2 regions of the Vogesella sp. XCS3 genome follow, and region 2 is predicted to be linked to the other one. Evidence: riboswitches for the same ligand, from Rfam matches in the RefSeq annotation. Region 2 holds a riboswitch; the other holds the start of a gene.

Region 1 (15,539 bases), 1.2 Mb from region 2:
TTGTGAGTATTGCGATCCTGTTCTGTGTGGCGCTGGGTACCAGTGGCCTGCTGGGGTCCCGCAGTATTGCCGGCGAGGTGGACTACTTGCTGAACACCCAGAAAATGATTCGCCAGCAAACCGAAGCCGACATGATGCACGACGCGGTGCGCTCGGACGTGCTGTCGGCGCTATACCGGGACAAGCTGGGCGAAAAGGACAAGCTCAAGGGCATCGCTGCAGACCTGGCCGAGCACGCCAAACACTTTCGCGAGCTGATGGCCGACAATACCCAGCGCGCCAGCACCAATGAACCACTCAAGGCGCTTTACGGCGAAGTCATCCCGCAGGTAGAACGCTATCTGCAATCGGCCAGCATCATCATCAGCAGCCTGGAAAGCCAGCCGGACAAGGCGCTGGCCACCCTGCCCGCCTTCGAGCAGGACTTTGACGCGCTGGAAGGTGGCATGGAAAAAGTCACCGATGCTATCGAACAGTCTTCCACCAGTGCCCAACAGACAGTAGACGCAGGTATCAGCAAGCAATCCATCATGAGCGGCACGCTGGCACTGGTGGCTGCCGTGTTGCTGATCGCCTACGCAGCCGTCCTGAGCCGCCTGCTGCTGCGCCCGCTACAGGCACTGACCAGCACGGCCAACCAGGTCATCAAGACCGGCAACCTGAGCCTGCGTGTAGACGACCACGCCGGGCTGGAGCTGTCTGTCTCAATACAAGCCTTTAACCGCATGCTGCAATCACAGCAAAAGCTGGTTGCCCAGTTGCAAGAAGTTGCCGGCTCGCTGGAAAACACCAGCAGCAGCATAGGTAGCCTCACCGCCCGTGTGCGTAGCGATGCCGAAGCACAGAGCAGCTCGGCCGAGCATATCAGCAGCGCCATCAGCCAGATGAGCCATAGTGTGGCCAACGTCAGCCAAGGCACACGCAGCGCACTGGAGTGCAGCCAGGCGGCGGGCGAACAGGCACGCAGCAGTAGCCAGACGGTCACCCAGTCTGCCAATGCCATTCTGGCCGCCACCCAGTCGGTGCAGCACGTGTCCAGTGTGATCCACTCGCTGGAAAGCAGCGCCATGCAGATCGGGCGCGTAGTGGAAGCCATTACCGGCATTGCCGAGCAAACCAATATGCTGGCGCTGAATGCGGCCATTGAAGCCGCGCGTGCCGGCGAAACCGGCCGCGGTTTTGCCGTGGTGGCCGACGAAGTACGCAACCTGGCGGTGCGCACCAGCACAGCTACCCAGGAAATCCAGACCATGGTGTCCAGTATCCAGACCTCGGCACAGCAAGCGGTACACGCCATGGAAGAAGGCATACGCCAGGTTGCACAAAGCTCGGAAGAGGCACAAAAAGCCGGCAACGCCATCGAGCTGATCGAAGACCGCACCCGCGAAAGCGTCAACACCATGGGGCAGATCCACCAGGAGCTGCAAGAGCAAGCCAGCGCCAGCCAGGATATTGCCGGCAACGCCGACCAGGTGTCCGATATGGCACGCCGTACGCTGAACAGCGCGCTGGAGGTAGAAGCCGAAACCCGCCGCCTGCAGCAGCTAGCGCAAAACCTCAACAAAACGCTGGCCAGCTTCAGCGGCTAGTTTTGGCAGCCGCCATCAAAAAACCCCGCCAGCTTGCACCGGCGGGGTTTTGCTTTGCCTGCGGCCAACCTGCCAGGTTGGCCGCATGGGCAAGGCTTACTCGTAGTTGTCGATGGACGGGCAGCTGCACACCAGGTTGCGGTCGCCGTATACGTCGTCGATACGGTTCACGCTAGGCCAGAATTTGTTTTCCAGCACGTACGGCAGCGGGAAGAACGCCTGCTCGCGGCTGTACGGGCGGGTCCACTCGCCAGCGATGTCGGCCTTGCTGTGCGGTGCGTTGCACAGCGGGTTGTTGTCCTTCGGCCAAACACCGTTCTGCACCGCGTCGATTTCCTGACGGATGGACACCATGGCGGCAATGAAGCGGTCCAGCTCGGCCTTGGACTCGGACTCGGTCGGCTCGATCATCAGCGTGCCGGCTACCGGGAAGCTCATGGTCGGCGCGTGGAAGCCGTAGTCCATCAGGCGCTTGGCCACGTCTACCTCGGTTACGCCGGAAGCGGCTTTCAGCGGGCGCAGGTCGATGATGCACTCGTGCGCCACACGGCCGTTCTTGCCGGTGTACAGCACCGGGTAGTGAGCAGCCAGCTTGTCTTTCAGGTAGTTGGCGTTCAGCAGCGCGATCTCGGTAGAACGCTTGGCACCCTCTGCGCCCATCATGCGGATATACATGTAGGAGATCGGCAGGATGGACGCGGAGCCGAACGGCGCAGCGGATACCGCGCTCTGGCCGGCCACGGCACCCGGTACTTCCGCTACCACGTGGTTGGCCATGAACGGCGCCAGGTGCGCTTTCATGCCAATCGGGCCCATGCCCGGGCCGCCACCGCCGTGCGGGATGCAGAAGGTTTTGTGCAGGTTCATGTGCAGCACGTCGGCACCGATGTCGGCCGGACGAGTCAGGCCCACCTGCGCGTTCATGTTGGCACCGTCCATGTACACCTGGCCGCCGTTGGCGTGGATCAGTTCGCAGATTTCCTTGATGGACTCTTCGAACACGCCGTGGGTGGACGGGTAGGTAATCATCAACGCGCCCAGGTTGGCCGCGTGCTGCTCGGCCTTGGCCTGCATGTCGGCCATGTCCACGTTGCCGTTGTCGTCGGTTTTCACCACGACAACCTGCATGCCCAGCATCTGTGCGGTGGCCGGGTTGGTACCGTGCGCCGATTGCGGGATCAGGCAGATGGTGCGGTGCGCATCGCCACGGCTGGCGTGGTAGCGGCGGATAGCCAGCAGGCCGGCGTATTCGCCCTGCGCGCCGGAGTTCGGCTGCATGGAGATGGCGTCAAAGCCGGTGATGGCCAGCAGCTGCTGCTGCAGGCCTTCGATCATTTCCAGGTAGCCGGCAGCCTGCTCGCGCGGGGCGAACGGGTGCATATTGGCAAACTCGGGCCAGGTCACCGGGATCATTTCGCTGGTGGCGTTCAGCTTCATGGTGCAGCTGCCCAGGCTGATCATGCTGTGGTTCATCGCCAGGTCGCGGTTTTCCAGCTTCTTCAGGTAGCGCAGCATCTCGTGCTCGCTGTGGTGCTCGTTGAACACCGGGTGGCTGAGGATGGCGGATTCGCGTTTCAGGCTGGCCGGAATGGCGTCGGCAGCGGCCGCGTCCAGCGCAGCGATGTCGGCCGCCTTGCCGGTGAAGATTTCAATCAGCTGAGCCAGGTCGGCTTCGGTAGCGGCTTCGTGGAAGGCCACACCCAGCACGCCATTACCGGCGTCACGCACGTTGATACCGGCAGCCAGTGCAGCGGCGTATACCTTGGCCGCATTGGCGCCCAGCTCCACCTGTACGGTGTCGTAGAACTGCTCGAACTTCAGCTTCCCGCCTGCCGCTTTCACCGCGTGGGCGAAAATGGCGGCCAGGCGATGGATGCGCTGGGCAATGCGCTTCACGCCAGCCGGGCCGTGGTACACGGCGTACATGCCGGCCATATTGGCCAGCAGCACCTGGCTGGTGCAGATGTTGGAGTTGGCTTTTTCGCGGCGGATGTGCTGCTCGCGGGTTTGCAGCGCCATGCGCAGCGCGGTCTTGCCTTTGGCATCGATGGACACGCCGATGATGCGGCCAGGCGCCGAACGCTTCATGTCGTCGCGGAAAGCAAAGTAGGCCGCGTGCGGGCCGCCAAAGCCCATCGGCACGCCAAAGCGCTGGGTGTTACCCAGGGCTACGTCGGCGCCCATTTCGGCTGGCGATTTCAGGGCGACCAGTGCCATCACGTCGGCGGCCACGATGGCGACGCCACCTTTGGCTTTGACGGCAGCAATGTACGGGGTCAGGTCCAGCACGTCGCCGGCTTCGCCCGGGTACTGGAACAGCGCGCCGAAGTAGTCGCCGTTGCCGGCTTCTTCCGGGTGGCCCGACACCAGCTCGAAACCGAAGTATTCGGCGCGGGTTTTCAGCACGTCCAGCGTTTGCGGCAGCACGCGGCTGTCTACAAAGAAGCGGTCGCCTTTTACCTTGGAAGCGCGACGCGCCAGCGCCATGCCTTCGGCGGCGGCGGTGGCTTCGTCCAGCAGCGAGGCGTTGGCGATATCCAGGCCGGTGAGGTCGATCACCATTTGCTGGAAGTTCAGCAGTGCTTCCAGGCGGCCCTGGGCGATTTCAGCCTGGTACGGGGTGTAGGCGGTGTACCAGCCCGGGTTTTCCAGCACGTTACGCAGGATCACACCGGGGGTAATCACCGGGTAGTAACCCATACCGATAAACGATTTGTTGATGACGTTCTTGCTGGCCACGGTTTTCAGGTCGGCCAGGGCGTCTACTTCGCGCTGCGCAGCCGGCAGGTCCAGCGCACGGTTAAAGCGGATGCCGGCGGGCACGGTTTGCGCCACCAGGTCTTCCAGCGAGCTGGCACCGATTTCGGCCAGCATCTGCTGCTGTTCGGTATCGCACGGGCCGATGTGGCGGGCGATGAATTCTTGATGATTGAAGAGTTGCGAGAGAGACATGTCTGCGATTCCGTCTAATCGATTAGCCACGAAAACACACGAAAAAACACCGGTAGGGCAACAGCTCAAACCTGTTGCGGCGTAACCCAAAGCTGGGCGTACTGCGCCAAAGGTGTAGCAGCCTGGTCGTGGCACTCGCCTCAAGCGCCGCCAGCCATTTTTGTGTCCTTGCGTGTGTTTCCGTGGCTAATAAAAAAAAATGCCCCGCCATCTTGCGATGGCAGGGCTGTCTTATCAGGCGCCGATTTCGGCTGCGTAGGCAGCGGCGTCCAGCAGGCCGTCCAGATCAGCAGCGTTGGCCGGCTTGATCTTGAAGAACCAGCCTGCGGCGTACGGCTCGCTGTTGGCCAGCTCAGGGTTGGCTTCCAGCTCGGCGTTCACTTCCAGGATTTGGCCTGCGATCGGGGCGTATACGTCGGAAGCGGCTTTTACCGATTCCACCACGCCGGCTTGCTCTTCGGCAGCCAGGTTGGCGCCTACGGCGGGCAGCTCGACAAATACGATGTCACCCAGCAGCTCTTGCGCGTGCTCGGTAATGCCTACGGTTACGGAGCCATCGGCTTCCAGGCGCAGCCATTCGTGGCTGGATACGTATTTCAGTTCGGCAGGAATGTTGCTCATCGTTTCTCTCCAGAAAAATGTGTCGTGTTGGTGTAACGGGGCAGGCGCTCGCTCGCCCCGTCGTTATACACCAGCTTATTCAAAAACTTTCTTGCCGTTACGCACGAACGGCATTTTCACCACACGCACGTCGGTCAGCGTGCCGCGCAGGTCTACCTGGGCGGTAGCACCGGTGGCTGCCGGTACACGGGCGATGGCGATGGAATGCTTGAGGGTGGGCGAGAAGGTGCCGCTGGTGATGATGCCTTCGCCGATACCGTCTACCACAACCTTCTGGCCTTCGCGCAGTACACCACGGCCTTCCAGCACCAGGCCGACCTGCTTCATGGCCACGCCGGCGGCTTTTTGCGCTTCCAGCGCGCTGCGGCCGATAAAGTCGCGGCCTTCGGTCATGGCGATGGTCCAGCCCATGCCGGCTTCCAGCGGGGAGACGCTGTCGTCCATATCGTGGCCGTACAGGTTCATGCCGGCTTCCAGGCGCAGCGTGTCGCGGGCGCCCAGGCCGATAGGCGCCACGCCGGCGTCTTTCAGCTCGTTGAAGAAGGTGATGGCTTCGGTAGCGGGAATCATGATTTCCAGGCCGTCTTCCCCGGTGTAGCCGGTGCGGGCAAAGAACCACTCGCCGGATGGCAGGCCCTGAAACACTTTCAGCGCGCGGATAGCGTCGGCTAGCGCCGGCTTCACGCTGCACACCTTGTCGATGGCGGTAGGGCCTTGCACGGCCAGCATGGCCAGGTCGCGGCGCACTTGCAGCTTCACATCGAAACCGGCGGACTGCTTGTCCATCCAGGCCAGGTCTTTTTCGGTGGTGCCGGCGTTAACGACCATGCGATAACCAAAAGCGGTGAGGTATACGATCAGATCGTCTACCACACCGCCTTGTTCGTTCAGCATGCCGGAATACAGCGCCTTGCCCTCGAAACCCAGCTTGGCCACGTCATTGGCAATCAGCTTTTGCAGCCAGGCCTTGGCGTCGCTACCGGTGATGTCCACCACGGTCATGTGCGACACATCGAACATGCCGGCGTCGCTACGCACGATTTCGTGCTCTTTCAGCTGCGAGCCGTAATGGATGGGCATGTCCCAACCGGCAAAATCGACCATTTTCGCGCCGGAGGCGAGATGGGCTTCGTATAGGGGGGTGCGTTGCGGGGCTGTCATGGCAGGTCCTTGTCCGAGCGTGAGTTTCCTCTGTTTCTCACACCCCTCTGTCCCTGCACCTGAGATTTTCCGGCATTGCGCCGTTAGCCCCTTCGGTGGGCGCATCCTGTGCGCCGCTCTCCAGATTCTGCGGGGAAAACCCCGATTCTTGCAGTCCTTTTGCCTGAGCGATTGCGGGTGCACTTGCGCCTTCGGCGGCGGTTCTGCCCTGCGGGCAAACCGCTCTCTCCTGCGGAATGCGCGCATTATCGTTGCCACAGCGTGGCTTGGCAAGCTGGATTTGGCAGCACTGTGGCTGCGGTTTGCCGGGTTTTGAACAGATGAACAGGCACAGCCAATGCGCTATGCTATATAGCTATCAAATGTCTTGCAGCAACGGCCTTTGGCCGGCAAAAACATTAGCACCCGGCTTACCATGCCAACACATACCGGACAACTCAAGCGCACAAGATGGCCATGGCACAAGACCAAGCCCCCGCTTTTTACCCTTCTGCCATCACGCTGCCAGCCCACCAGGGTTTGACGGCACAGGTCATACAGGAGAACGCCATGCCGTCATTATCGATGGACGAGATTCTTGCCAATCTGGAAAGCTATAGCGAACATGCCGCGCGGCTGGCGGGCCCCGGCCGGCCATACGCCACCGTGCTGCACGATACCCTGCAGCACGTTACCGCACACTTGGCGCCGCTGGAAAAATCACTGGTGATACGGGCCGCGGCCCAGGCTTTTGGCCGCGCGGCGGAGAGTGCCCCTCTGCTAGAAACTGCCATGCCTGGCGCAAACGATATCGGGGCGCATTGTCTGCTACATGGCGAAAACCACCTGATTCCGTTCAAGCTGGACTGAGCAGGGCCAAGGTTGGCCGCAAAAAAACCAGGCCCGGCATACCGTGTACGCCGGGCCTGCTGTCATGTTGGCCGCAAGCTACCCTGCCCTGCTTAGCCTTTCACCAGCCGCTCGCGCAGCTGCCACAGATAAATAGGCAGGCCGGCCAGCAGCAGCAGCACGCCCCACATCACCACCTCGGCACCCGAGCCATAAATGGTCCACATGGCAAAGATGAAACCGCCAAACGAAAACGCCAGCGGTGCGTACCAGTCGCGGCGTGTGAACTGGCGGTGGCGCTTCAGCATCACCGCCAGCAGCGCCATGGCGCAGAAAGCATACGGCAGCAGCGTGGTGGCGGTAGCCAGCAGGATGACAAATTCGAAAATCTGCACGCCACTGTCGCCGCCAGCGTACTTGCTGGCCAGCAGGATGGTCACCAGCACGGTAGACAACAGCAAGCCTACGATAGGCACACCGGCCTTGTTTTCACGCACAAAGAAGCGCGGGAACAAATGGTCGCGTGCGGCCGCGGCCGGAATATGGCCCTGCATCAGGCACCAGCCGTTCAGCGCGCCAAAACAGGACACTACCGCGCCCAGGCCTACCGCGTAATACGCCCAGTTGCCCCACAGGTGGCGGGCAGCGTCGGCAAACGGGGCGCTGGATGCGGCCAACTGGCTGGCCGGCATTAGCCCCTGCAGCGCAATGGTGCTCAGGATGTACAGCCCGGCGGCAATCAGCGTGCCCAGCACGGTGGCACGCGGGATGGTGCGCTCCGGCTGATCCACGTCACCGGCCGGCACCGACGCCGACTCCAGCCCCAGAAACGCCCACAGCGTCAGCGCCATGGTGGCGGGGATCGCCTCGCCCAGCGGCTTGTGCTGCGGGTTGAATTGCACGAAGTCCGGGTTCAGGTACAGCAAACCGGCGATGGTAACGCCACCCAGCGGCAACAGCTTGATCAGCGTGGTGACAATCGCCACGCGGCCCGAGCTTTGCGGGCCGCGGCTGTTGATCCAGGTCACCAGCCAGATCAGGCCGATGGCGGTGGCACCGGCGGCCAGGTTGCTCTGGTTCAGCACCGGAAAGAACACCCCCAGGTAGCTGACACCAGCCACGGTCAGCGCGGCGTTGCCGGCCCACAGCGCGATCCAGTACCCCCAGGCAATCAGAAAACCGGCAAAGTCGCCAAAGCCTTCGTGAATATAGGCGTAAGGGCCACCAGCTTTATGTGGCAGCAGCGTGGCCAGCTTGGCAAACACCAGCGCCAGGCAAATGGCGCCCAGCGAGGTAATAGTCCAGCCAATCAGCGACGAGCCACCGTATTGCGCCAGCGACGCCGGCAGCAGAAACACGCCAGAGCCGATCATATTGCCCACCACCAGGGCGGTACACATCCAGAAGCCGAGCTTGCCCGGTGCAGCCTTAGTCATGGCGGCCTCCTTGACAGGCAGGGGAAACAGCGGAAACAACAATGCACGGCCAGGCCGCACGGGGAATGAGGTATTGCATGGAAAGTCCTGATTGTTCTTGGGTTTTGCTGGTGTCCACAGGCCCACCCCTGTCTCGGGGCGTGGCCATGCCGTACACAGAGCGTTGCACGGCATCACAAAACAAACAGGGCCCCGACGAGGAGGCCCTGCTGCTGTGCACAAAATTATAGCGGTTTTTGGCTATGTCAGGACGATAGGCCCGACCGGTACCTGCGCCAGCCGCCAGTTTTGTCGCGCCCACTGCCATATCTCGTCGCGTGTCTGTACGTGGTTTGGCACCGGGTGCCCTAATCGTGCCAGCGCATCGCGCAACTGCTGCGCGACGTTGGCCGCATCAATCGCCGGAGCCAGCGTCTGCTTGGAAAGTTTCTCGCCCGCCGCATTCACCATCACCGGCAGGTGGCAATGTGTCACCGGCGGGCCGCCCAGACACTGGCGCAGCCACAGCTGGCGCGGTGTGGATACCAGCAGGTCGGCGCCGCGCACGATATCGGTCATACCCTGCGCAATGTCGTCCACCACCACCGCCAGCTGGTAAGCCCAGAAACCGTCGGCCCGCAGCAGCACCACATCGCCGATATCGCGCTGCAGCTGCTGGGCGTAATGCCCCTGCAGCCGGTCCTCAAATGCCAGCTCGGCGTCGGGCACGCGCAAACGCCACGCCCGTGCCTGCCGCCCCGCCGCCACGTCGTGGCGGCAAGTGCCGGGGTAGACCATGCCATCCACACCACGCAGGCCCGATTCGGCAATTTCCTTGCGCGTGCAGGCACAGCCATAAGCGTGGCCGGCGCGGATCAGCTGATCCAGCGCTGCACGGTACAAGTCGTGACGGTCATGCTGCCACACCAGCTCGCCCTGCCACTCAAAACCAAAGGCTTCCAGCGTATGCAGGATGGCACTGGCAGCGCCGGGCATTTCACGTGGCGGGTCCAGGTCTTCCATGCGCAGCCACCACTGGCCACCCTTGCGATGCGCCTCCAGATAGCTACCCACCGCCGTGGTGAGCGAGCCGGCGTGCAACAGACCGGTAGGACTGGGGGCAAAACGGCCACGGTATGGCGCGGTAAAAAGCGAGGCTGACATGGCAGGAAAAGACGACAACAATGAGTAGATGAACAAGCAAGCGCGGGGGCCGCAGCATGACGCACGTTGTAACCGAAGCCTGTATCAAATGCAAATACACCGATTGCGTGACGGTATGCCCGGTGGACTGCTTTCACGAAGGGCCCAACTTTCTGGCTATCGACCCGGACGAATGCATCGACTGCACGCTATGCATTGCCGAGTGCCCTATCGATGCCATCACCACCGACAGTGACCTGCCCGCAGATCAGGCGCATATGCTGGCACTCAATGCCGAGCTGGCGGCGCAGTGGCCGGTGATCAGCAGCCAGAAAGCCCCGCTGCCAGACCACGAGCACTGGGCCACCCAGCACGGCAAACTGCCCTTGCTGGAACGCTAGGCATAAAAAAGGTTGGCCGCGGCCAACCTTTTGTTTTGCTTGCCATGCCAGACGGGCTAGATGAACAGGTCGATATCGCCACCATGCTTTTGCTCGGTATCGCGGTCGATACGGCGGCGGTAGCTTTCTTCTTCCTGCACCAGGGTTTGTTGCGGGTTGATCTTTTTCACCATCACCTTGCCGGTATCGGTAAAAAAGTAGATCTTGCGCGCAATATCCAGCCCCAAGTCCTCGGCCACGATAGGGATGTTCTCCTGCGCCAGGAAGGCGCGCACGAAACCGGCGTTGCGCTGGCCGATGTTCACCGTGGTCATGCCGGCAATCACATTACCGCCGCCAAACACCTTGGCTTCCAGCGTGCTGCGGTTGGCGCCCAACTTGAGCATGTCGTTAATCAGCAGCTCCATGGCGTGGGTACCAAAGCGCGCGGGCATCAGGCGGTCGCTATTGCTGCTGCCTTGGTCCGGCAGCATGAAGTGATTCATGCCGGCAATGCCGGTTTTGCGGTCACGCAAACAGGCCGAGACACAGGACCCCAGCACGGTAACCAGCAGTAAGCCGTCTGCGGAGGCTTCGTACTCCCCTGGCAACAGCTTGGCGGCAGCGCGGCCGAAGCTTTTATCGAAATATCGATGATGAGCCGTACCGGCGATTGTCATCCGGCGTCCCTCGTCGATTTGCCAGCCAGATAGGCCAGCACCCGTTCTGCCACTTTATCCAGCGAGGCCACCTCGTGTACCGCACCGATTTCGTAAGCAGCCCGCGGCATGCCATACACCACACAGGAAGCCTGGTCCTGGCCGATATTGAACGCCCCGGCTTCGCGCATGCGCAGCATGCCTGCCGCACCATCCCGCCCCATACCGGTAAGAATCACCCCGACGGCACGCTTGCCCAACAGGTTGGCTGCAGAGTCGAACAACACGTCGACAGCCGGACGGTGGCGGTTCACCGGCTCGCTCTGGCTCAGCTCGGTTACAAAACCGCTTGCCACCTTGCGCAGGCTAAGGTGGGAATGGCCAGGCGCAATGTAGACGTGCCCGGGCAAAACAGGCTGCCCGTCGGTAGCTTCACATACCGACATGGCACAGCACTGGTCCAGGCGGCGCGCAAAAGACAGGGTAAAGTTTTCCGGCATATGCTGCACCACCAGCACCGGCGGCGTATCAGCGGGCAAGGCAGACAGGAACTCGCGCAGGGCCTCGGTGCCACCGGTAGATGCCCCCACCACGATGATGGCATCGCGGGGCAGGATGGCAGAGGCGGCAGGGATGCGCGGCTGGGCGGTGGCACTGTCACGCTGGATAAAGCGCGCCGGCAAACGCACGCGCGCATCGGCCGCCATACGGATTTTCTCGCAGATTTTCTCGGCGTAATCCAGCATGCCACGGCTGATATCCAGCTGCGGCTTGGCAATGCAGTCGACGGCCCCCAGCTCCAGCGCCCGCAAGGCGGTTTCCGAGCCGCTAGCCGTCAATGAGGAAATCATCAGCACCGGGGTTGGCCGCAAGCTCATCAGACGGCGCAGAAACTCCAGGCCGTCCATCTTGGGCATTTCAACGTCAAGGGTGATCACGTCCGGGTTGGTTTCACGGATACGTTCGCGGGCAGCAACCGGGTCCGGGGCAAACGCCACGACTTCCATATCGCTTTGTTCATTGATGATCTTGCCCAGCAACTCGCGTATCAGCGCTGAATCATCAACTACGACCACGCGTATCTTGCGCTCCGGGTTCATGGTGTTTTTCCACTCGCCAGGCGGTAAGCGGTCTTGCCGCAGGGCGAAAAGGTATCGGTTATATGCTGGATATTCTCGGAATGCCCCAGCAGTAATAAGCCATGCGGTTTCAGGTACTGGGCAAAATGCTCCAGGATCCCGGCTTGCGTAGGCTTATCAAAATAGATCAGCACATTGCGGCAAAAAATTACGTCAAACATGCCTAGCTGTGGCCAGCTGCGATCAACCAGATTGATCTGGCGGAATTCCATATTGCGCATCAGGCCCGACTTGACCTTGACCATGCCTTCGTTCTGACCGCGCCCGCGCAAAAAGAACTGCTTGAGCTGCTGGTCACTGAGCTTGGCAATTCTATCGAGAGCGTACACCCCTCCGGCCGCCTTCTTCAAGACATTGGTATCAATATCCGACGCAACGATATGATAATTACCCGACCTTACCGCCGGGTCGAGCGTCATGGCGATTGAATAGGGCTCTTCGCCGGTAGACGAGGCCGAGCTCCACACACGGTAGGCCTCGCCACGGTCGGCGTGCTTCTGCGCGTGCTGATGCAGGATATCGAAGTGGTGCTGTTCGCGGAAAAACGATGTGAGGTTGGTGGTGAGCGCATTGATGAAATGCTCCCACTCGTGCGCCCCGTCGGGCGAGCGCAACAAGGCCAGGTAGTCGGTAAAGTTGGCGACACCAAGCCGGCGCACATGTTTGGCCAGCCTGGCGTACGCCATGTGGTTTTTTACCGCACTCAGGGCAATACCGGTTTTGTCGTAAAGCAACTCGCGGATGATGCGGAAATCTTCATCGGAGAAATGAAGATCCCGCGCAAAGATGCTTTCCTTATCGCTGGCTGTGCTCAGAACTCCTCCCACTCGCCTTCATCCGTCGCGGCCGGGCGTACGGCCTGGTGGTTCATGGCGGGCAACGCTTTACGCACGGGTGCGGGTGGCTGCGGCACCAGCACGCTGGCTTGCGGCTTGCGCTCCTGCTTGCGTGTCACGGCGCCGAGCTGATCCAGCTTGAAGATAGCCACGGCATCGCGCAGATTCGAGGCCTGCTCTTCCAGCGATTCGGCAGCCGCGGCAGCCTCTTCAACCAGCGCGGCATTCTTCTGCGTGTTCTCGTCCATCTGGCTTACCGCCAGGTTGACTTGCTCGATGCCGGAGCTCTGCTCGATGGAAGCGGCCGAGATTTCGCTCATGATGTCGGTAACACGGCGAATGGACGAGACGATCTCTTCCATGGTGCGGCCCGCTTCGTCTACCAGACGGGTACCGGACTCCACTTTTTCTACCGAGTCGCCAATCAGGCCCTTGATTTCTTTGGCAGCGGCTGCCGAACGCTGCGCCAGGTTGCGCACCTCGCTGGCTACCACGGCAAAGCCACGGCCCTGCTCGCCGGCACGGGCGGCCTCTACCGCCGCGTTCAGCGCCAGGATATTGGTCTGGAAGGCAATACCGTCGATCACACTGATGATGTCCACAATCTTGGTGGCACTCTCGTTGATCTCGTTCATGGTGGACACCACTTTGCCCACTACCACACCACCACGCGACGCAATATCGGAGGCACCCACCGCCAGGCTGTTGGCCTTGCGCGAGTTCTCGGCGTTCTGCTTCACGGTACTGGTGATTTCTTCCATGCTGGAGGCGGTTTCCTCCAGGCTGGCGGCTTGCTGCTCGGTACGGCTGGACAGGTTGACGTTACCAGCCGAAATTTCCTGCGCCGCGGTATTGATGGCGTCGGTGGCTTCCTTGATGTTGCCAACGATCTCTTTCAGGCGCGCTACGGTCAGGTTGGTATCGTTGCGCAGCTGGCCGAACATGCCTTCGTATTCCGCTTCTATCGTGCGGGTCAGGTCACCGGCAGCCAGGCCGGACAGCACCTGGGCGATATCGCCCAAGCCACGGCTGGACACATCCAGCAGCTGGTTCACCTGGCCGGACAAGGTGGCAAAGAAACCGGTTTTGCCATCCAGCGGGATACGCTGGCTGAAGTCACCGTTGGCCGCAGCACCCACCACTTCGGACACTTCTTTTTCTACACGTACTTCTTCGGTGCGGTCTGCCCACTCGACTACCGAGCCGATACGTTCACCGGTATCGCTGAATACCGGATTGGCGGTAAGGCGGAAGGTGCGGCCACCGACGCTGATCTGGCTGGTATGCGTGGTTTTCAGCGCTTCCAGCAAGCCGCGCTGATGCGCCGGGTTACGGTGGAAGACATCCATATTGGCACCCTGCAGCTTGCGGGCGTCAAAGTTTGGCAGTACGCGCTTGATGTCGTGCTCGGCCACCTGCAGCATGTCTTGTACGCTGCGGTTCAGGTAGATGATGTTGCGGTCGTTGTCGGCGATCATCACGTTGGACGACACATTGTCCAGCGCTTTGCGGATACGGGTGTTCTCTTCCAGCATGCGCAGGTCGGCTTCGCGCTTTTGCTGCTCCAGTGCTTCGCGCTTCAGCTGCTCGGTAATGTCCTGCCACTCCACCACAGTCCCCAGGGCGGCGCCTTGTTTGTTCAGGATAGGGGTAACGAACAGCACAAAAGTACGCACACCCACCTGGATGGTGGCCTTGTGCGGCGAACGCATGCTGGCCAGCATGCTGCGCTGGTGCTCGGGGCGCTTGTGGAAGCCATCGATATTGCTGCCTACCAGGTCACGGGCGCTAAAGCCTGGCAGCTCTTTCTTGATGTCCGCTTCGGCGTTTTGGAGCATGTCCGCTACTGCGCGGTTGGCGTACACCACGATATTGTCGGCATTGGCAATCATCACATTGGTGGCTGCGGCGTCCAGCGCGTTACGGATGCGGATATTCTCGACAGCCTTATCAGCAGCCTGCTTGATAAAGTAGAACAGGCTGCTGGTATCTTTTTCGCTAACTTGCAGCGTACTGGTTACCTCGCCGGTGGCCAGCTCTTGCATGAGTTTGGCAGCATCGGACGGCTCGCCACCAATCACACGGAACAACGAACGGCCAATCAGGTAGGCAGCCAGCAAGCCAATCACAAGGGAAGCTACTAGGAAACCTTCGGTAATCAGCAGTGAGGTGTTGGCATCTTGCTGCAGGCTGACGCCGTGCTCCTTCGCCATGCCTTCTTCGTAGGTCACCAGCGCGTCGATGGCATTCAGATACGCTTTCTGCACATCACGCACGTCGGAAAACAGAAACGCCTTGGCTTCCGGCAGCTGGCCTGCGTTGAACAGCGCGCTAAACTGACGCAGCTTGGCACGGTATTCCTGATCTGCCTTGACCAGGGCGGCCTGCATGGCCACCGACTCTTCCTCTGGCGGGTGCTGCTTCAGCACTTCCAGGGCTGCGTCGATGTTCTTGAGCTGCTCATCCAGCTCTTTTACCTGCGATGCCGCTACCTGCGGGTCGTCGGCCAGCAGGGCTGTACGTACACCGCGCGCCGTGGCATTGACGTTATCCACTACCTTGTTCACCGCACTGGCGCGCGGCATGTGGTTCCCGGTAATTTCCGCGCCACTTTCGATAATGGTCTGCAGGCGAAGTACCGACAAGATAGACGATGCGGCGATCAGGGCCAGCAGCACGCCGAAACCGATAACCAGTAACTGTTTGACTTTCATGCCTTTTCCCCTGTTTTAAACGTTGGCCGCAACAGCCGCATCCATCAACGCCATCTCGTCACTGCTCATCAGTTTCTCGATATCCACCATGATGATCATGCG
Region 2 (15,539 bases):
CGCGATAAAGCCCATCCCCATCATCAGCCCACCGATGAGGCCGCTGTAAAACGGATTCAAGCCGCCAAAGTGGGCAAACTGGCCGTGCAGGCCGGTAAACAGCGACAGCAGGCTCACCGCCACGAAGGTCTTTAGCGTAAACAGCCAGCCCATGCGTTTTACTGCCAGCCAGTAGAACGGCAGGTTGATCAGCGAAAAGGCCACACCAAACGGCACACCCGTCTGGTAGTGCACCAGAAAAGCCAGCCCGGCGGTACTGCCGGTGAGCAGGCCGGCGCTTTTGAACATGGCCACGCCGAATGAAATCAGCAGCGTGCCCACCAGAATGGCGAGCGCGTCTTCCAGCCAGGTATGGCCCAGCGCATCGTCTGTGGTGGCAGGCGGCAGGGTGGTAGCAGTAGCGGTCATCTTGGGTTCTCTATTGCAATGCAACAATTTCGTTATTTTACCAATACTGCCAACAATCACAATTAATCAGCATCAAGACATTCAATAAATCAGCAACAAAGCAATTTTCAATCAAGAAACACGCATTACTGACAAATACTCAAGCCAAAGCCCATGACAAGCATGGCCGTACCGCAATTTTTCACCCTGCCATCAGGACTGGGCGATGTAACGATCCGGCCGGTGGTAAAAACCGATCACCAGGCTCATGGCCGCCGCGCCAATCAGCGAGCCCAGCAGCTGCGGCCAACCTGCTACCAGCAACGCGCCCGCCATCACCAGCAAGTCAAAGCCGAACTGCAGCTTGCCGGCCCGCAGCCCGTAACGCTGCTGCACGTACAGCGCCAGGATATTGACCCCGCCCACGCTGGCCTTGTGGCGGAACAACGCAATCACGCCCATGCCGATCAGCAGGCCACCCAACAGCCCGGTGTAGTAAGGGTTCAGGCTGCCGGCAAACGGGAACAGCGTACGGTGCAGGCTGGAAAACAGCGACACCAGGCCCACGGCCACAAAGGTACGCAAGGTGAAGGCGCGCCCCATCTGGCGCAAAGCCAGCCCGTAGAACGGCAGATTGATCGCAAAAAACAGCCAGCCAAAGGAGGCGCCACTGTAATAGTGCAGCAGGAAGGCGATGCCGGCCGTACCGCCGGTAAGCAACCCGGCCTGTGCGAACATGGCCATGCCCAGGCCGATAAAGGAAGTGCCGATCAGGAAGGCCAGCAGGTCTTCCGCCCAGGTATGTGCCAGCGGATTGTGTCCGCCTTCCAGGCACTTGCTTTCGCTCGTCATGGTTTTACCACTTGCTGTTGTCAGGTCGGCGCCCTGCCAGCGGGTAAGCTGGCGGACGCTGCAGTGCAACAAGCAACAAGCTTGCCAGCGATAGCGATAAAAGCACGGCCTCGCTGGCCAAGCCTGGCTACGCCGATAACGGGCACAGCGCGCCACCCTGCCCCATCAACAACAAAGCCTGTCTGCGTGGCAGACAGGCTTTGTGTTGGCGCACCCGACGGGCTCCGGCCGGCCCAAGCCCTAGCGCTGCGGGCGCAACCAGGCGCTTAGCGCACGGATATCTTCCGGCGTGGTGCGGCAGCAGCCGCCAATGCAGGCCGCGCCGGCAGCGCGCCACTGGCGAGCGGCGTCGGCAAAGGCACCCGGGTCGCTACTGCCGTGCCAGGTCTTGGTGGTGGCGTCGTAGCTTTCGCCCGAGTTGGGGTAGGTCAGCAGGCGCTTGCCCGAAACCCGTGCCGCCTCGCACAACAATGGTGCAATGTGGCGCGGTGCAGTGCAGTTCACGCCCACGGCCACAATCTGCGGGAAGTCTGCCAACGCGGCGACAGCGTCGGCCAGCGGCGTGCCATCGCTCAGCTTGGCAGCATCGCGGCACGAGAAGCTGACCCAGGCGCGTGCGCGGGGGAACTCGTCGCGCAGCAGCATGGCCAGTGCCAGCGCCTCTTCGGCGCACGGGAAAGTCTCGCCGGCCAGCAGGTCGGGGCCGGCCGCCAGCAGTGCGGCGATACGCGGCCGGTGGAAGTCCATCAGCTGCTGCACACTCAGGCCGTAGCCACCACGGTATTCCGAACCATCGGCCAGCATGGCGCCGTACGGGCCGACCGAGGCCGCCACCAGCGGCCGTTTGCGGCCGGCCAGGTTGGCCGCATCGGCACAAAAGGCGTCACGCGCTTCCTGCGCCAGGCGTACCGACTGCTGCATCAGCGCTACCGCCTGTTCGTGGCCGATACCGCGCTTGGCAAAGCCCTCAAAGCTCGCCTGGTAGCTGGCCGTGGTGGCCACGTCGGCACCGGCGGCGTAGTAGTCGTAATGCACCTGGCGGATCAGCTCGGGCGCTTCCAGCAGCACACGCGCCGACCACAAGGCGTCGTTCAGGTCGCAGCCGCGACGCTCCAGCTCGGACGCCATGGCGCCATCCAGGATGATTACATCATTCATGGCCACTGCGGCCAACGGGTCTTGCATAGCTGCCCCTACATGCGAAACGAGCCCGGCTAAGGGGCTCGCGTGTTTGAAAATAAACCCTGCTTGCCAGGCAAACAGGGTTTATCCGGTGAATATCCGGCGGGCTTGCGCCCCGCCGGCATAGCCGATTACAGGCGGAACCTTGCCACCAGCGCCTTGAGCTCATCCCCGCGCGTAGCCAGCACATTGATGGTAGCCAGGGCTTCTTGCAGGCTGGTATCGGTTTGCTGTGCCATCACGTTTACGCGCTCGGCGCTGCGTGCCATTTCGTTGGTGGCCACGCCTTGCTCGGCGGTGGACGAAGTGATTTCGCTCATGCGCGAGGAAATCTCCTCGGCACTGTGCTTGATCTCTTCCACCTTGCAGGCGGCTTCGCGCGACAGGGTCACACCGGAGCTGACTTTCTCGTTGGTGACATCGGCGTGGGTAATGGCTTCGCCGGTGCGACGGATAACGGTATCGATCATCTCGGCAATCTGCACGGTAGCGGTAGCGGTGCGCTCGGCCAGCTTGCGCACCTCGTCGGCCACCACGGCAAAGCCGCGGCCGCTCTCGCCCGCACGGGCCGCCTCGATGGCGGCGTTCAGCGCCAGCAGGTTGGTCTGGTCGGCAATATCGCGGATCACACCGACAATACCCTTGATCTGCTCGGACTGGCCGGACAGGCTGCCCATTACACCGTGCAGGGACGATACCGCGTGCAGGATGGACTGCACTTCGCGCTCCACCTCGGTCATGGCGCGGTGGCTTTCCACCGAGTTGCTACGCGAACGCGACACCAGCGCTTCGGTTTCGCCAACGTGGTCGGCAATGTGGTTGATGCTGACGGTGATTTCTTCGATGGTGGCGGCAGTAGCCGACAGCTCGCTGGACTGCACGCGCGAGTCCTGGGCGATTTGCTCGGCCACGCGGTTCAGGTCGGCGGCGTCGCGCGCCAGGGCGTCGGATTCGTCACGCACGGTGATGAACATCTCGCGCAGCTTGGCCACAAACTGGTTGAACGCTTCGGCAATCTGGCCGACTTCGTCACGGTTGCCTACCGGCAGGGTTTTGGTCAGGTCGCCCTGGCCACTCGCTACCTCTACCATGGCTTTATGCAGCACGTTCAGCGGCGCCAGCATTTTGGCCACACCGGCGTAGGCCAGGATACCCGCCAGCACCAAGGCTGCCACAGCCAGGCCGGCCATCACGGAAAGCAGCTGCTTCACCGGTGCCAGTGCAGCCGCCTTCGGCACCACCACGCCAAACAGCCAGCTGGTTTTCGGTACCGGGTACAGCGCTACCAGGTCGGTAACGCCATCCTGCTCTACCTCCTGGATCTGGCCATCCTTGCCCAGTGCGCCCAAGTCAAAGCCTGGCATTACTTCGCCAATTTTCTTCAGGCCGGAATCTTTCTGCGGGTGGGCAATCACGTCGCCTTCGGCAGTAACCAGGAAGGCAAAACCGTCACCTGGCAGCTTGGCCGCGGTCACTTCTTGCACCACACGCGCCAGGGTTACGTCACCCCCCGCTACCGCTACCAGGTTGCCACCATCCTTGCGCGCCTGGGCAAAGGTAATGATGGGGCGTTTGGTGGCGGCATCGATGTACGGCGGCGAGGCAATCGGGCCTGCTGCGTCTTTGGCAGCCAGGTACCAAGGGCGCACGGTAGGGTCGTAGCCCGGTGGCACTGGCGACCCGCCAGTGAACTGGGTCATGGTTTTATCCGGCTGGCCGACATACATATCGTCAAAGCCACCGGCATCGCGTGCCTGATCCAGCATCGGCTTGAGCTCGCCCGTACCGAAGCGCGGCAACACCGAGCCCACGATTTTCTGGCGGCTATCTACCCATTCGCTGACAAAGCTAACCTTGTTGTCAGCAGCCATCTTGATTTCGTTCTGGATTTCTTGTTCCAGTGCCGAGCTCATTTTCAGGTACGCCACGGTACAGAACACCACGGACAGCGTGGTGAGTACCAGCAGGACAAAGATCATCAAGCGCGTGCGTAGTGTCATGATTCGAGCTTCCCCTGAATGTCTATTGATATGTTTTTTCGGACTGCGCGATGGTACTACCAAGCACGCCAGCCAGCTTCCCCAGGCACCACAAAACAATTTGCATACAAAATACTGTCGAAATGGCACGTGATCATGCCAAAGTGAGCCGGATACAAAACGTTTCTCTCTCACTTGTAAGCATTTTCATTGAATTTATGCGCCAAGAGGGGGACTTTGGCCAACGAAATCTTTAAACCTTGGTGTGCCCTTTTGTTTGTTAGCCAAATATTTCAATACATACAAGTTTTTTTAAGTTATCCATAAATGCAAATGTCAATAACTGCACAAGAAACAGTCAAGGGCTAGTGCATGGATTGTTGCAATAAAGCTATAGCGTGCCGCACCTTGGCCGGCAGCACATCGCGGCGCGGCGTTACCGCGTAGACCGGCAGGGCCGGTGCCTGCCAGTCTGGCAGCAGCTGCACCAGCAAACCTGCTTGCAGCTGGGCACGCACTTCCGGCTCGGGCTGCATGGCGATACCCAGCCCATCCAGTGCAAAGGCGCGTGCCGACAACATGCTGTTGCTGGCGATGCGGCAGCGCAGCCGCAATATTTCCACCTCGCCCTCCCGCTGCAAACGCAAAGGTGTCAGGCCGTGTTCCTGCTCCAGCCCTATCCAGTCGTGCTGGTACAGCTGGCCCGGCTGCAGTGGCGTGCCGCGCGCCGCCAGATAGGCCGGCGCCGCCACCAGTACAAACGGCCAATCGGCCAGATGGCGCGCCACCAGCGTGGAATCCGGCTGGTTACCGGCGCGCAGCGCCAGGTCGATGCGGTGCTGTACCAGGTCTATCATCTCGTCCTGAAAAAACAGGCGCAGGCTCAAACCAGGGTTGGCCGCCAGCAGTGGCGCCAGCGCCTGCCCCAGCACCCCGCCGGCAAAACCGCTGGGGGCGGCAATACGCAGCTCGCCCACCGGCTCGTCACGCAGCGCCGCCATTTGTACGTTGGCCTCATTTGCTGCGGCCAACATGGCGGCGCAGCTGCGGTAAAACACGCTGCCGGCTTCGGTGAGCGTGAGCTTGCGGGTAGTGCGGTGCAGCAGCGCCACCTGGTGCTGCTGCTCCAGCCGCCGTACGTGCTGGCTCACCGCCGATGCGGTCATGCCCAGCTCACGCCCGGCTGCATTCATCGAACCCTGCTCGATCACCGCGGCAAAGACTGCCATGCTGCGTAGCGCTTCCATCGTGAACCTCAGCTTAACAATGATTGAATTCCATAACGGATTATCAGCCACAGGCGCGTGATCTACCATGCAGTTATTCCCCTACCCCACCCGAAAGGACACAGCATGAACATCGCACTCATCGGCGCCAGCGGTTTTGTCGGCCAAGCTCTGCAACAGGAACTGCTGGCCCGCGGCCACCACGTTACCGCCCTGGTCAGCCGCCCGGAACGCGTTGCCGCTGCGGCCAACCTTACCGTCAAGGCCAGCAACGCCTACGACGCCGACACCATCGCCCGTGACGTAGCCGGCCACGACGTAGTGATCAGCGCCTTCAACCCGGGCTGGGACAAAGCCGACATCCGCACACTCTTCCTGCAAGGCCACGATGCCATCGTGGCGGGCACCAAGGCCGCCGGCGTGGCGCGTTTCATCGAAGTGGGCGGCGCGGGCAGCCTGTACGTGGCACCGGGCCTGCAGCTGATCGACACCCCGCACTTCCCGGCCGAATACAAGGAAGGCGCCGAAGGCGCACGCCAGGCACTGAACAAGCTGCAAGACGAAACCGTGCTGGACTGGGTATTCGTGTCGCCGCCAGCTTTGCTGGCACCGGGCGAGCGCAGCGGCCAGTACCAGCTGGGTGCCAACGACCTGCTGATGGACGGCGAAGCCCCGGCCGGCATCAGCGTGGCCGATCTGGCGGTGGCCATCGTCGATGAAGCCGAGCAGGCACGTCACCATCGCCAGCGCTTTACCGTGGCGGCAGCCAAATGAAGCGCCTGTTAACCGCCACCCTGTTGGCCGCAAGCCTGGCCAGCACCGCCCTGCCCGCGCTGGCCGGCCCGCGCGAGGACGCCAACAAGGCACTGGTGCTGGCTTTTTACGACGCCGCCTTCGGCAAACTGGACGCCGAGCAAGCAGCCACCTACCTAGCACCCGGCTACATCCAGCACAACCCGGAGGTGGCCAACGGCGTTGCGCCGCTGCAAGACTACGTGCGCTGGATCCGCGCCAATAACCCGCAAAGCCGCGCCAGCATCAAGCGCGTGCTGGCCGACGGTGACCTGGTGATGCTGCACGTGCACAGCCAGGACAAGCCAGGCGAGCTGGGCGTGGCTGTGGTGGACATCTTCCGCGTGCAGGACGGCAAGATTGCCGAGCACTGGGACGTGATCCAGCCAGTGCCGGCCAAAGACGCTAACGGCAACGGCATGTTCTAGCCAGCCGGCAAAACGCCCGCTACGCCGCCCTGCTTGCCCTGCGCAAGGGGCGGCGTTTTGCTGCGTTTGCACATCGATAGTTTCATCTCACGCATTGACAGTGGCACTCGCCGTCTTCTAGATTCTGCAAGCCACGCCGGTTGACAGGTGCCATACCTGCCCCGGCCGCAACCACAGGAGAGACTGCCCTTGCGGCAGCGCCGAAGGGGAATCGCCCCAGAAACTCTCAGGCAAAAGAACTGTGGACGCGAGGCACTCTGGAGAGAAGGTTGGCCGCAAAGCCGCCTCGCCGAAGGACACCCGGTACGCAATCGCGCGCCGCAATATCTCAGGCACAAGGGACAGAGGGGGCATCGTCCGGCATGGCCGGGCGGGTGCCCTCGCCTTTGTGCCAGCCATGCCCCTGCCCGCCCATGCCGTTACGCGGCACCCTGGGCACCCCGCCAAAGAGCCATGCACACGGCTGCCGCTGCAGCCAGACACGACATGGAGACAGATATGTTCACGCAAGACATGCAGATTGCCGGCTTCGACGACGCACTGTGGGCCGCCATCCAGGCCGAAAACCAGCGCCAACAAGACCACATCGAGCTGATTGCCTCGGAAAACTACACCAGCCCGCGCGTGATGCAGGCGCAAGGCACCCAGCTCACCAACAAGTACGCCGAGGGCTACCCCGGCAAGCGCTACTACGGCGGCTGCGAGCACGTGGACGTGGTGGAACAGCTGGCCATCGACCGCGCCTGCCAGCTGTTTGGTGCACAGTATGCCAACGTGCAGCCGCACTCCGGCAGCCAGGCCAACGCCGCGGTGTATATGGCGCTGCTGCAGCCGGGTGACACCATCCTGGGCATGAGCCTGGCACACGGCGGCCACCTTACCCACGGCGCCAGCGTCAATTTTTCCGGCAAGATCTACAAGGCTGTGCAGTACGGCATCAACACGGAAAGCGGCGCCATTGATTACGACGAAGTGCAACGGCTGGCCACCGAACACCAGCCAAAAATGCTGGTAGCTGGCTTCTCCGCCTACTCGCTGGTGGTGGACTGGGCGCGCATGCGCCAGATTGCCGACAGCGTTGGCGCCTGGCTGTTTGTAGACATGGCGCACGTGGCCGGCCTGGTGGCCGCCGGGCTCTACCCCAGCCCGCTGCCGCACGCCCATGTGGTAACTACCACCACCCACAAGACGCTGCGCGGCCCGCGCGGCGGCCTGATCCTGGCGGCCAACCCGGACGAAGCCTTGGTGAAAAAGCTGCAGTCGCTGGTTTTCCCCGGCATTCAGGGCGGCCCGCTGATGCACGTGATCGCCGCCAAGGCGGTGGCCTTTCTGGAGGCGCTGCAACCCGAATTCAAAACCTACCAGCAGCAGGTACTGGATAACGCCCGCACCATGGTGGCGGTGTTCCGCCAGCGCGGCTATACCGTGGTATCGGGCAAGACTGACGACCACCTGTTCCTGCTGAGCCTGATCGACAAAGGCCTCACCGGCAAGGCCGCCGACGCGGCGCTGGGCGCGGCCTGCATTACCGTCAACAAGAACGCGGTGCCGAACGACCCGCAAAGCCCGTTTGTCACCAGCGGTATCCGCATTGGCACCCCGGCCATCACCAGCCGCGGTTTCGGCAGCGCCGAAGCCGGCCAGGTAGCGCACTGGGTATGCGATATCCTGGACGATATCGATAACGCAGACGTTGCCCCGCGCGTACGCCGCCAGGTGGCCGAGCTATGCGCGGCCTTCCCTGTGTATCGTTAAAACGCACTGCAGCATCGGTAGTGCACACAGCGGCGGCATTGCTCAGTACAATGCCGCCGCTGCCCCGGCAGCACCTGCACACCACGGCCCACACAGCCGGACAGACAACACCCGGGGCGCTACCCGCGCCCGCACCATAAAAAGAGAAGCAGCATGGCTATCAGCGTATTCGACCTCTTCAAGATCGGCATTGGCCCGTCCAGCTCCCACACCGTTGGCCCGATGCGTGCCGCCCGCCAGTTTGTGGCGCGGCTGGAAAAAGACGGCCTGCTGGCCACCACCGCCAGCGTAAAAGCCGAAATGTTCGGCTCGCTGGGCGCCACCGGCAAAGGCCACGGCACCGATACGGCCGTGCTGCTGGGCTTGCAGGGCGAATACCCTGACCTGGTCGACACCGACGCGGTAGACGGCATGCTGGCCGCCATCCGTGCCGACAAGGCCATCCGCCTGTTGGGCAGCCACGTGGTGCCTTTTGTCGAAGGCGAACACCTGATCCTGCACAAGCGCAAGGCGCTGCCCTACCACCCCAACGGCATGATCTTCGAAGCGTTTGCGGCCAACGGCGATAGCCTGTCCAAGCGCGCCTACTACTCGGTGGGCGGCGGCTTCGTGGTGGACGAAGCGGCCATCGACGCCGGCTTCACCCCGCCCGGCGTCACCGAGCTGAAGCACCCGTTCAAGACCGGTGCCGAGCTGCTGGCGCTGTGCCAGCGCCACGGCAAGTCCATCAGCCAGATCATGCTGGAAAACGAGCTGGCCTGGCGCAGCGAAGATGAAGTGCGCGCCGGCCTGCTGAACATCTGGCAAGTCATGCAAAGCTGCGTGAAGCGCGGCTGCGAGCGCGAGGGCATTCTGCCCGGCGGCATGAAGGTAAAACGCCGCGCCGCCGACATGTACCAGAAGCTGCTGGCCTCGCCGGAAGCCGCGCTGCGCGACCCGCTCACCGTGATGGACTGGGTCAACCTGTACGCGCTGGCGGTAAACGAAGAAAACGCCGCCGGTGGCCGCGTGGTCACCGCGCCGACCAACGGCGCGGCCGGCATCATCCCGGCGGTGATGCACTACTACGCCCGTTTCATTCCAGGTGCCAACGACGACGGTATCGTGCGCTTTTTGCTGACCGCTGGCGCTATCGGCATCCTGTTCAAGCTGAACGCGTCGATCTCCGGCGCCGAAGTGGGCTGCCAGGGCGAGGTGGGCTCGGCCTGTTCCATGGCAGCAGGCGGCCTGGCAGAAGTGCTGGGCGGCACGCCGGAGCAAGTGGAAAACGCCGCCGAAATCGGCATGGAGCACAACTTGGGCCTGACCTGCGACCCGGTAGGCGGCCTGGTACAGGTACCGTGCATCGAGCGCAACGCCATGGCGTCGATCAAGGCGATCAACGCCGCGCGCATGGCGCTGCGTGGCGACGGCCAGCACTTTGTATCGCTGGACCGCGTGATCAAGACCATGCGCGACACCGGCCGCGACATGAGCACCAAGTACAAGGAAACCGCACGCGGCGGCCTGGCGATCAATGTGATCGAGGTGCCGGTGAATATTGTGGAGTGCTAAAGACTTTTATCGTTTGAAGATTGTGATTACGGCACCCGCAGCCCGTTGGCGCGAGCCGTACAAAAGCATAGCCCCCAGGTTTTAAGCCGCCGATTTGTTTGAGCCGCGTGACGTTAGCACGCGGCGAGTTCGGCGGTGCCTGGGGGCTGTGCTTTTGGGCGGGGTTTCGAGCAGCCCCGAGTCGCCTTTTCTTTGGGTACTTTCTTTTGGCGACGCAAAAGAAAGTACCCCGTCCGCCGGGCGGAACCGGCAATGCAAAACACAATCCGCGCAGCGGATTCAATACAGGATGACCGTAGAGACCAATATGGCGCGGCCTATCCCCTGCCAAGCTTGTACCTAAGTCACCCTCAGGCAAAGCGCGCCGGCGAGTACGGCTCGGGGTCGGTAAACGGCTTCTCGCCCAGCATCATCTCGGCCAGCAGGCGGCCGGAAACCGGCCCCAGCGTCAGCCCCAGATGGCTGTGGCCAAAGCAGAACCACAAACCTGGGTGACGCGGCGCGGCGCCGATCACCGGGCGCATGTCCGGCAGACACGGGCGGCAGCCCACCCATGGCTGGGCGTCCACTCGCTCCCCCAGCGGGAACAGGCCCTGCGCCAGCGCTTCGGCTTGCGCCAGCTGGTTTGGCGTGGGCGGTGCGTCGCGGCGTGCCAGCTCCACCCCGGTAGCCAGGCGCAAGCCACGCGCCATCGGCGCCACCAGAAAGCTGTTTTCCATGTCTACCACGGTGCGCTGCAAGCCGGGGCCGCGCGCATGGTAGTGCATGTGGTAGCCGCGTTTCACCTGTAGCGGGATGCGGTAGCCCAGCGGCGTGTACAGGTCGTCCGACCACGGCCCCAGCGCCAGCACCACTTCGCGTGCCTGGTACACACCCGCGTCGGTATGTACCTGCCAGCCGTTGCCGGCCTGGCGCAAGCCCTGCACCGCGCATTGTTTCAATACCCCGCCCAGCGTCTGGAAGTAGGCCGCGTAGCCGCGCACCAGCGCGCCGGGGTCGCGGATGCTGTGCGGGTCGTGCCAGTGAATCGCCCCGCTAAAGCCCTGCCCCAGCCCCGGCTCGGCCTGACGCAGCGCCACCGCGTCCAGCACGCTTACGCCCAGGCCGTATTCGCGGGCGATACGCTGCGCATTGGCCGCTTCGTCAAAAAATGCAGCCTCGCCGCGCCACGCCTCCAGCAGGCCTTCGCTGCGGCGCAGCTCGGTCACACCGGCGGCGCGAATCCAGGCGTCGTGCTCGGGCAGGCAGGCTTCCAGCAAGGGCAGCATGGCGCGGCCGGTAGCGGCCAACCGTGCCGGTGCCGACTCGCGCCAGTACTGCCACAGCCAGCCGGCGTAGGATGGCAGCGTGGCCGGGTGGTAGCGCACGTCGGGCGAGCGGTTGGCCGCCAGGCGCAGCACCGACGACAGCTGGCGCGGAAAACCGTACGGTATCACCGCCGCCCGCTCCAGCAGGCCGGCGTTGCCGTGGCTGGTTTCTTCACCAGGCGCGCGCCTGTCCAGCAGCCATACCTGACGGCCACGTTGCTGCAGGGCCAGGGCGGCCGATACGCCGACCATGCCGGCACCCAGTACGATTACATCTGCATCCATGCTGCTTGTTGCCTTCCTGCTGCCGCGCCAGGGTTGGCCGCGGCGATAGTCAAACGATGCGGCCAACCCTGGCGCACCGGCGCCCGGCGGCTAGCCGGGCGGGTAAAAACCTACTTGGCGATAATGTCGCGCTTGAAATACTTTTGCGACAGGCGGCTCAGGGTGCCGTCCTGCTTGAGTGCGGTAATGGCCTTGTCCAGCTCGGCCTTCAGCGGGTCGCCCTTGCGTACGCCAAAGCCGGTGCCCTCGCCCAGGGTGGCAAAGTCACTCAGCACCTTGCCCTTGAACTCGAAAGCCTTGCCCTGCGGCTTGTCCAGAAAGCCTTCCTGCGCATTCTGCCCTTCCTGAACCGAGGCATCCAGGCGGCCGGCGGCCAGGTCCAGATAGATCTGGCTCTGGTCGCGGTAGGCCACGACCTTCACGCCTTCACGCTCCCAGTGCTTGCGCACAAAGTCTTCCTGCGTGGCGCCCTGCAGCACGCCGACGGTCTTGCCCTTCAGCGCAGCCACGGTGGGCTGCAGCTTGCTGTCACGCCGCGCCACCATCTGGATGGGCACGATGTAGATCGGCACGGTGAAATCAATCGATTCGCGGCGCTTGGCGGTAATGTTCATCGCCGAGTTGATTACCTCGAACTTGCGCGCTTTCAGCCCCGGAATCAGCCCCTCGAACGAGGTTTCCACATAGCTGCACTTGGCGGCCATGCGTTCGCAGATGGCGTTGCCGATCTCGATGTCGAAGCCCACCAGCTTGCCGTCGGGCAGCTTGCTTTCAAACGGGGCGTAAAACGGCTCCAGCCCCATGCGGACGGCCTGGCCACCGGCCAGCGCAGGGCCGGCCAGCAAAGCGATGAGGGGTAGCAGATAGCGGCTGGCAGTGCGGGTTTTGCTCATGATGATTTCTCCTGGCGGGGTCCGGCCCGGCGGGTGCCGGTAGCGGGTGGCGGCTCGTCTTGGCCGCTTGCCGGCAAGAATAGATAAAATTTCCATCATGGACAATTTTTTTCTTCATCGCTAAGCTAGGGGCATTGCCATTCGCCACGCCATGACACCATGCACGCTATCAATCACCACGCCGCCCCGCTTGTCCTGACCGCCGACGCCATCCGCCCGCACCTGCCGCAGCTGCCGGTACGCGAGGTGCTGCTGCAATTGTTCACCGCACTGGGCCAGGGCCAGGCGGTGCAGCCACCGCAAACGCTGACACTGTTTCCGGGCGACACCGGCGACGTCATCACCTATCAGGGTGTGCTGGCCAGCCAGCAGCTGTTTGGCGCCAAGCTGTCGCCGTATATCGTGACTGGCGGCAAGCCGCTGGTAACCGCCTGGACCAGCCTGTTCTCGATGCACACCGGCCAGCCACTGCTGTTCTGCGACGCCAGCCTGCTCACGGTAGAGCGCACTGCCGGCACCACCGCACTAGCAGTAGCGCTGCTGGCGCGCCCGGACAGCCAGCAGCTCGCGCTAATCGGCTGCGGCGCTGTCGGCCAGGCCCACTTGCGCCACGTGCTGGCGCTACGGCCGTGGACGCGCATCCGCGTGTTTGCCCCTGGCCTGGCAGCAGACAGCGCCCTGCAGGCACAGCTGCTGGCGATGGATGCCCGCATCGAACTGGCCACCTCGGCCGAAGACGCTGCCGCCGATGCCGACGTAATCATGCTGTGTACCTCAGCAGGCAGCCCGGTGCTGGACGTGGGCGCGCTGCGCCGCCCGGCGCTGATTACCTCGATCAGCACCAACGCGCCCCAGGCGCACGAGATCGCACCGGCGCTGCTACCGCAGCTGGACGTGTACTGCGACCACCGCGACAGCACCCCTAGCCGCGCCGGCGAAATGGTGTTGGCCGCACGCGACCACCAGTGGCAGGCCGATGCCATCCGTGGCGACCTGGCCGAGCTGGTGACCGAACGCTGCCCGCGCCCGGACTACCAGCGCCACGTGTTCTTCCGTTCCATCGGCATGGGCCTGCAGGACATCGCCATCGCCCACGCCCTGCTGCAACGCGTGCAGCAGGCCAACTAGGGTATCGATAAAAGGTTGGCCGCACTTGTGGCCAACCTTGCGCTACGGCACTATGCCGTCTCTGCCCGGAACCCATGCCCATGAGCCAAGCTGCCCACGCTACCGACCTGCTTCTATCCCGCTACGCCCACCTGGCCGACAGCATTGCCAAGCTGTTTTTCCCCTACGCCGAGGTGGTGATCCACGACCTGGCCGAGCAGCGCGTGCGCTACCTGGCCAATAACCTGTCGCGGCGCGAAATCGGTGACGAATCCGGGCTGGAAGAGATCGAGCGCACCATTGAAGACCGCTTTGTCGGCCCTTACGAAAAGCTGAACTGGGACGGCCGCCGCATGCGCTGCGTCAGCAGCGTACTGTTTGACGATAACGGCCAGGCGCTGGGCGTGATGTGCATCAACTTCAACATCGCGGTGTTCGAGGACATGCACGGCATGCTGGGCATGCTGCTCAAAGGCGCAGGGCTGGTAGAACAGCCGGCCGAGCTGTTCCGTGACGACTGGCAGGAACGCATCAATACCTTCATGCACGGCTGGCTGCAGCAGCGCCAGCTGGCGCTGAATGGCCTCGCGCGCGAGCAGCGGCGCGAGCTGGTGGCGGCGCTGTACGCCGAAGGCGCTTTCCAGGGCAAGAGCGCCACCCATTACATCGCCAACGTGCTGAGCCTGGGCCGCGCCACCGTGTACAAGTACCTGAAAGAATTGAAGGAAGGTGGTCTCTAAGACCAAGTGCAACAGGACTAATGTTTCACAGCTTGTCGTGATTCAATCACGGCATCCAAATGTTCTGGTAAATCCCTCAATCGGCATCTTGAAACCCAGCTCCGCACGTAGCCGAGGGTTCAGCCCCAGTGCGATCACATCCAACTCTTGTAATGACCCAGCCCTTTCTGCACAGGTCAGGCTGCTAATTGATACGCCATCACTGGCGTCTTCATCCCCAAAGCCTGGTGCGGGCGTCGGTGGTTGTAAAACCCGATCCAGTCTGCAACAACCCAGCTGGCGTGCGCCAGGTTTTCAAAGCGGTGCCGATGCGCGCACTGATCTTTCAAGGTGCGGATCACCCGCCCCACCATGCCGTTCTGCTAATGAAGGGTTCTCTTCAATCATCTCTTTGATGGGCTCGACCAGCTGCGGCTGCAGCTTGGGCGCGGCCTTTTGCGGGCGGTAGTACAGCGTGCGACGCGGCACGCCGAACCAGCGGCACAGCTTGCTGATGGGCACCTGGATGCCGTCGTCTGCCAGTCCCTGCCGGACGAGGTGAACTACTTGTCGTCCTCGCCCAGCAGAGACTGCAGCTTTTTTCTGGCACGTAGCTCCAGCATGGCTTCGCCGTATGCTTCCTGCAGTGCTTTGAGCTGCTTTTCGTACTGTTCGCGGATGTCCATCGGCTTGGCACGCAGGGCGTTCTCCATGCCGCGCTTGGCCTCATCGACCCAGGTTTCGATCTCGGAGGGGCCAGGTCGAAGGCGCGAGAGGCTTTTGCCACCGTGCGCTTGCCTTGAATGATCTCCATCACCAGCGCGGCTTTGCGCTTGGCGGTCCAGCGTTGATGTCGTCTTCCATGGTCATACTCATCACGTGCTCCTGTGTGAATTATGACCTGCAGGTTTTTAGTGGGTAATTACAAATCTACGGTTTCCGGAGCAGAACGAGATGGTGGAGCGGGTGATCCGCACCTTGGTTGCTAAATCCTACTTTTGCCAACAATCAGCACTTCATTAGTGGGAATTTCCACATATTCAGGCAATGCCGATATGGTGACATCAAATGCC

What was found. A riboswitch is a leader RNA that binds a small molecule or an ion and turns the genes downstream of it on or off. The one in region 2 is predicted to bind glycine.
Region 1: linked by a shared signal. The riboswitch ahead of gcvT (glycine cleavage system aminomethyltransferase GcvT) and the one ahead of glyA (serine hydroxymethyltransferase) in region 2 are both predicted to bind glycine.

The regions. Positions count from the first base shown of each region.
Region 1 is NZ_CP085530.1:1,650,353-1,665,891, forward strand. It holds gene LCH97_RS07830 (methyl-accepting chemotaxis protein) at 1-1,589, shown strand, start outside; gene gcvP (aminomethyl-transferring glycine dehydrogenase) at 1,686-4,541, opposite strand; gene gcvH (glycine cleavage system protein GcvH) at 4,776-5,162, opposite strand; gene gcvT (glycine cleavage system aminomethyltransferase GcvT) at 5,238-6,323, opposite strand; glycine riboswitch at 6,361-6,457, opposite strand; glycine riboswitch at 6,465-6,565, opposite strand; gene LCH97_RS07850 (hypothetical protein) at 6,780-7,172, shown strand; gene LCH97_RS07855 (amino acid permease) at 7,265-8,587, opposite strand; gene gluQRS (tRNA glutamyl-Q(34) synthetase GluQRS) at 8,828-9,730, opposite strand; gene fdxA (ferredoxin FdxA) at 9,787-10,110, shown strand; gene cheD (chemoreceptor glutamine deamidase CheD) at 10,167-10,769, opposite strand; gene LCH97_RS07875 (chemotaxis response regulator protein-glutamate methylesterase) at 10,766-11,848, opposite strand; gene LCH97_RS07880 (CheR family methyltransferase) at 11,845-12,714, opposite strand; gene LCH97_RS18855 (methyl-accepting chemotaxis protein) at 12,699-15,437, opposite strand; gene LCH97_RS07895 (chemotaxis protein CheW) at 15,453-15,539, opposite strand, start outside.
Region 2 is NZ_CP085530.1:446,619-462,157, reverse strand. It holds gene LCH97_RS02030 (YitT family protein) at 1-408, opposite strand, end outside; gene LCH97_RS02025 (YitT family protein) at 601-1,239, opposite strand; gene mmuM (homocysteine S-methyltransferase) at 1,480-2,424, opposite strand; gene LCH97_RS02015 (methyl-accepting chemotaxis protein) at 2,553-4,421, opposite strand; gene LCH97_RS02010 (LysR family transcriptional regulator) at 4,766-5,629, opposite strand; gene LCH97_RS02005 (NAD(P)-dependent oxidoreductase) at 5,753-6,400, shown strand; gene LCH97_RS02000 (nuclear transport factor 2 family protein) at 6,397-6,846, shown strand; glycine riboswitch at 7,011-7,098, shown strand; glycine riboswitch at 7,100-7,195, shown strand; gene glyA (serine hydroxymethyltransferase) at 7,345-8,601, shown strand; gene LCH97_RS01990 (L-serine ammonia-lyase) at 8,755-10,155, shown strand; gene LCH97_RS01985 (FAD-binding oxidoreductase) at 10,506-11,747, opposite strand; gene LCH97_RS01980 (transporter substrate-binding domain-containing protein) at 11,858-12,640, opposite strand; gene LCH97_RS01975 (ornithine cyclodeaminase family protein) at 12,800-13,768, shown strand; gene LCH97_RS01970 (transcriptional regulator) at 13,849-14,487, shown strand; gene LCH97_RS18825 (transposase) at 14,664-14,840, opposite strand; gene LCH97_RS01960 (hypothetical protein) at 14,782-14,988, opposite strand; gene LCH97_RS01955 (hypothetical protein) at 15,030-15,179, opposite strand; gene LCH97_RS01950 (bifunctional 2-polyprenyl-6-hydroxyphenol methylase/3-demethylubiquinol 3-O-methyltransferase UbiG) at 15,452-15,539, opposite strand, start outside.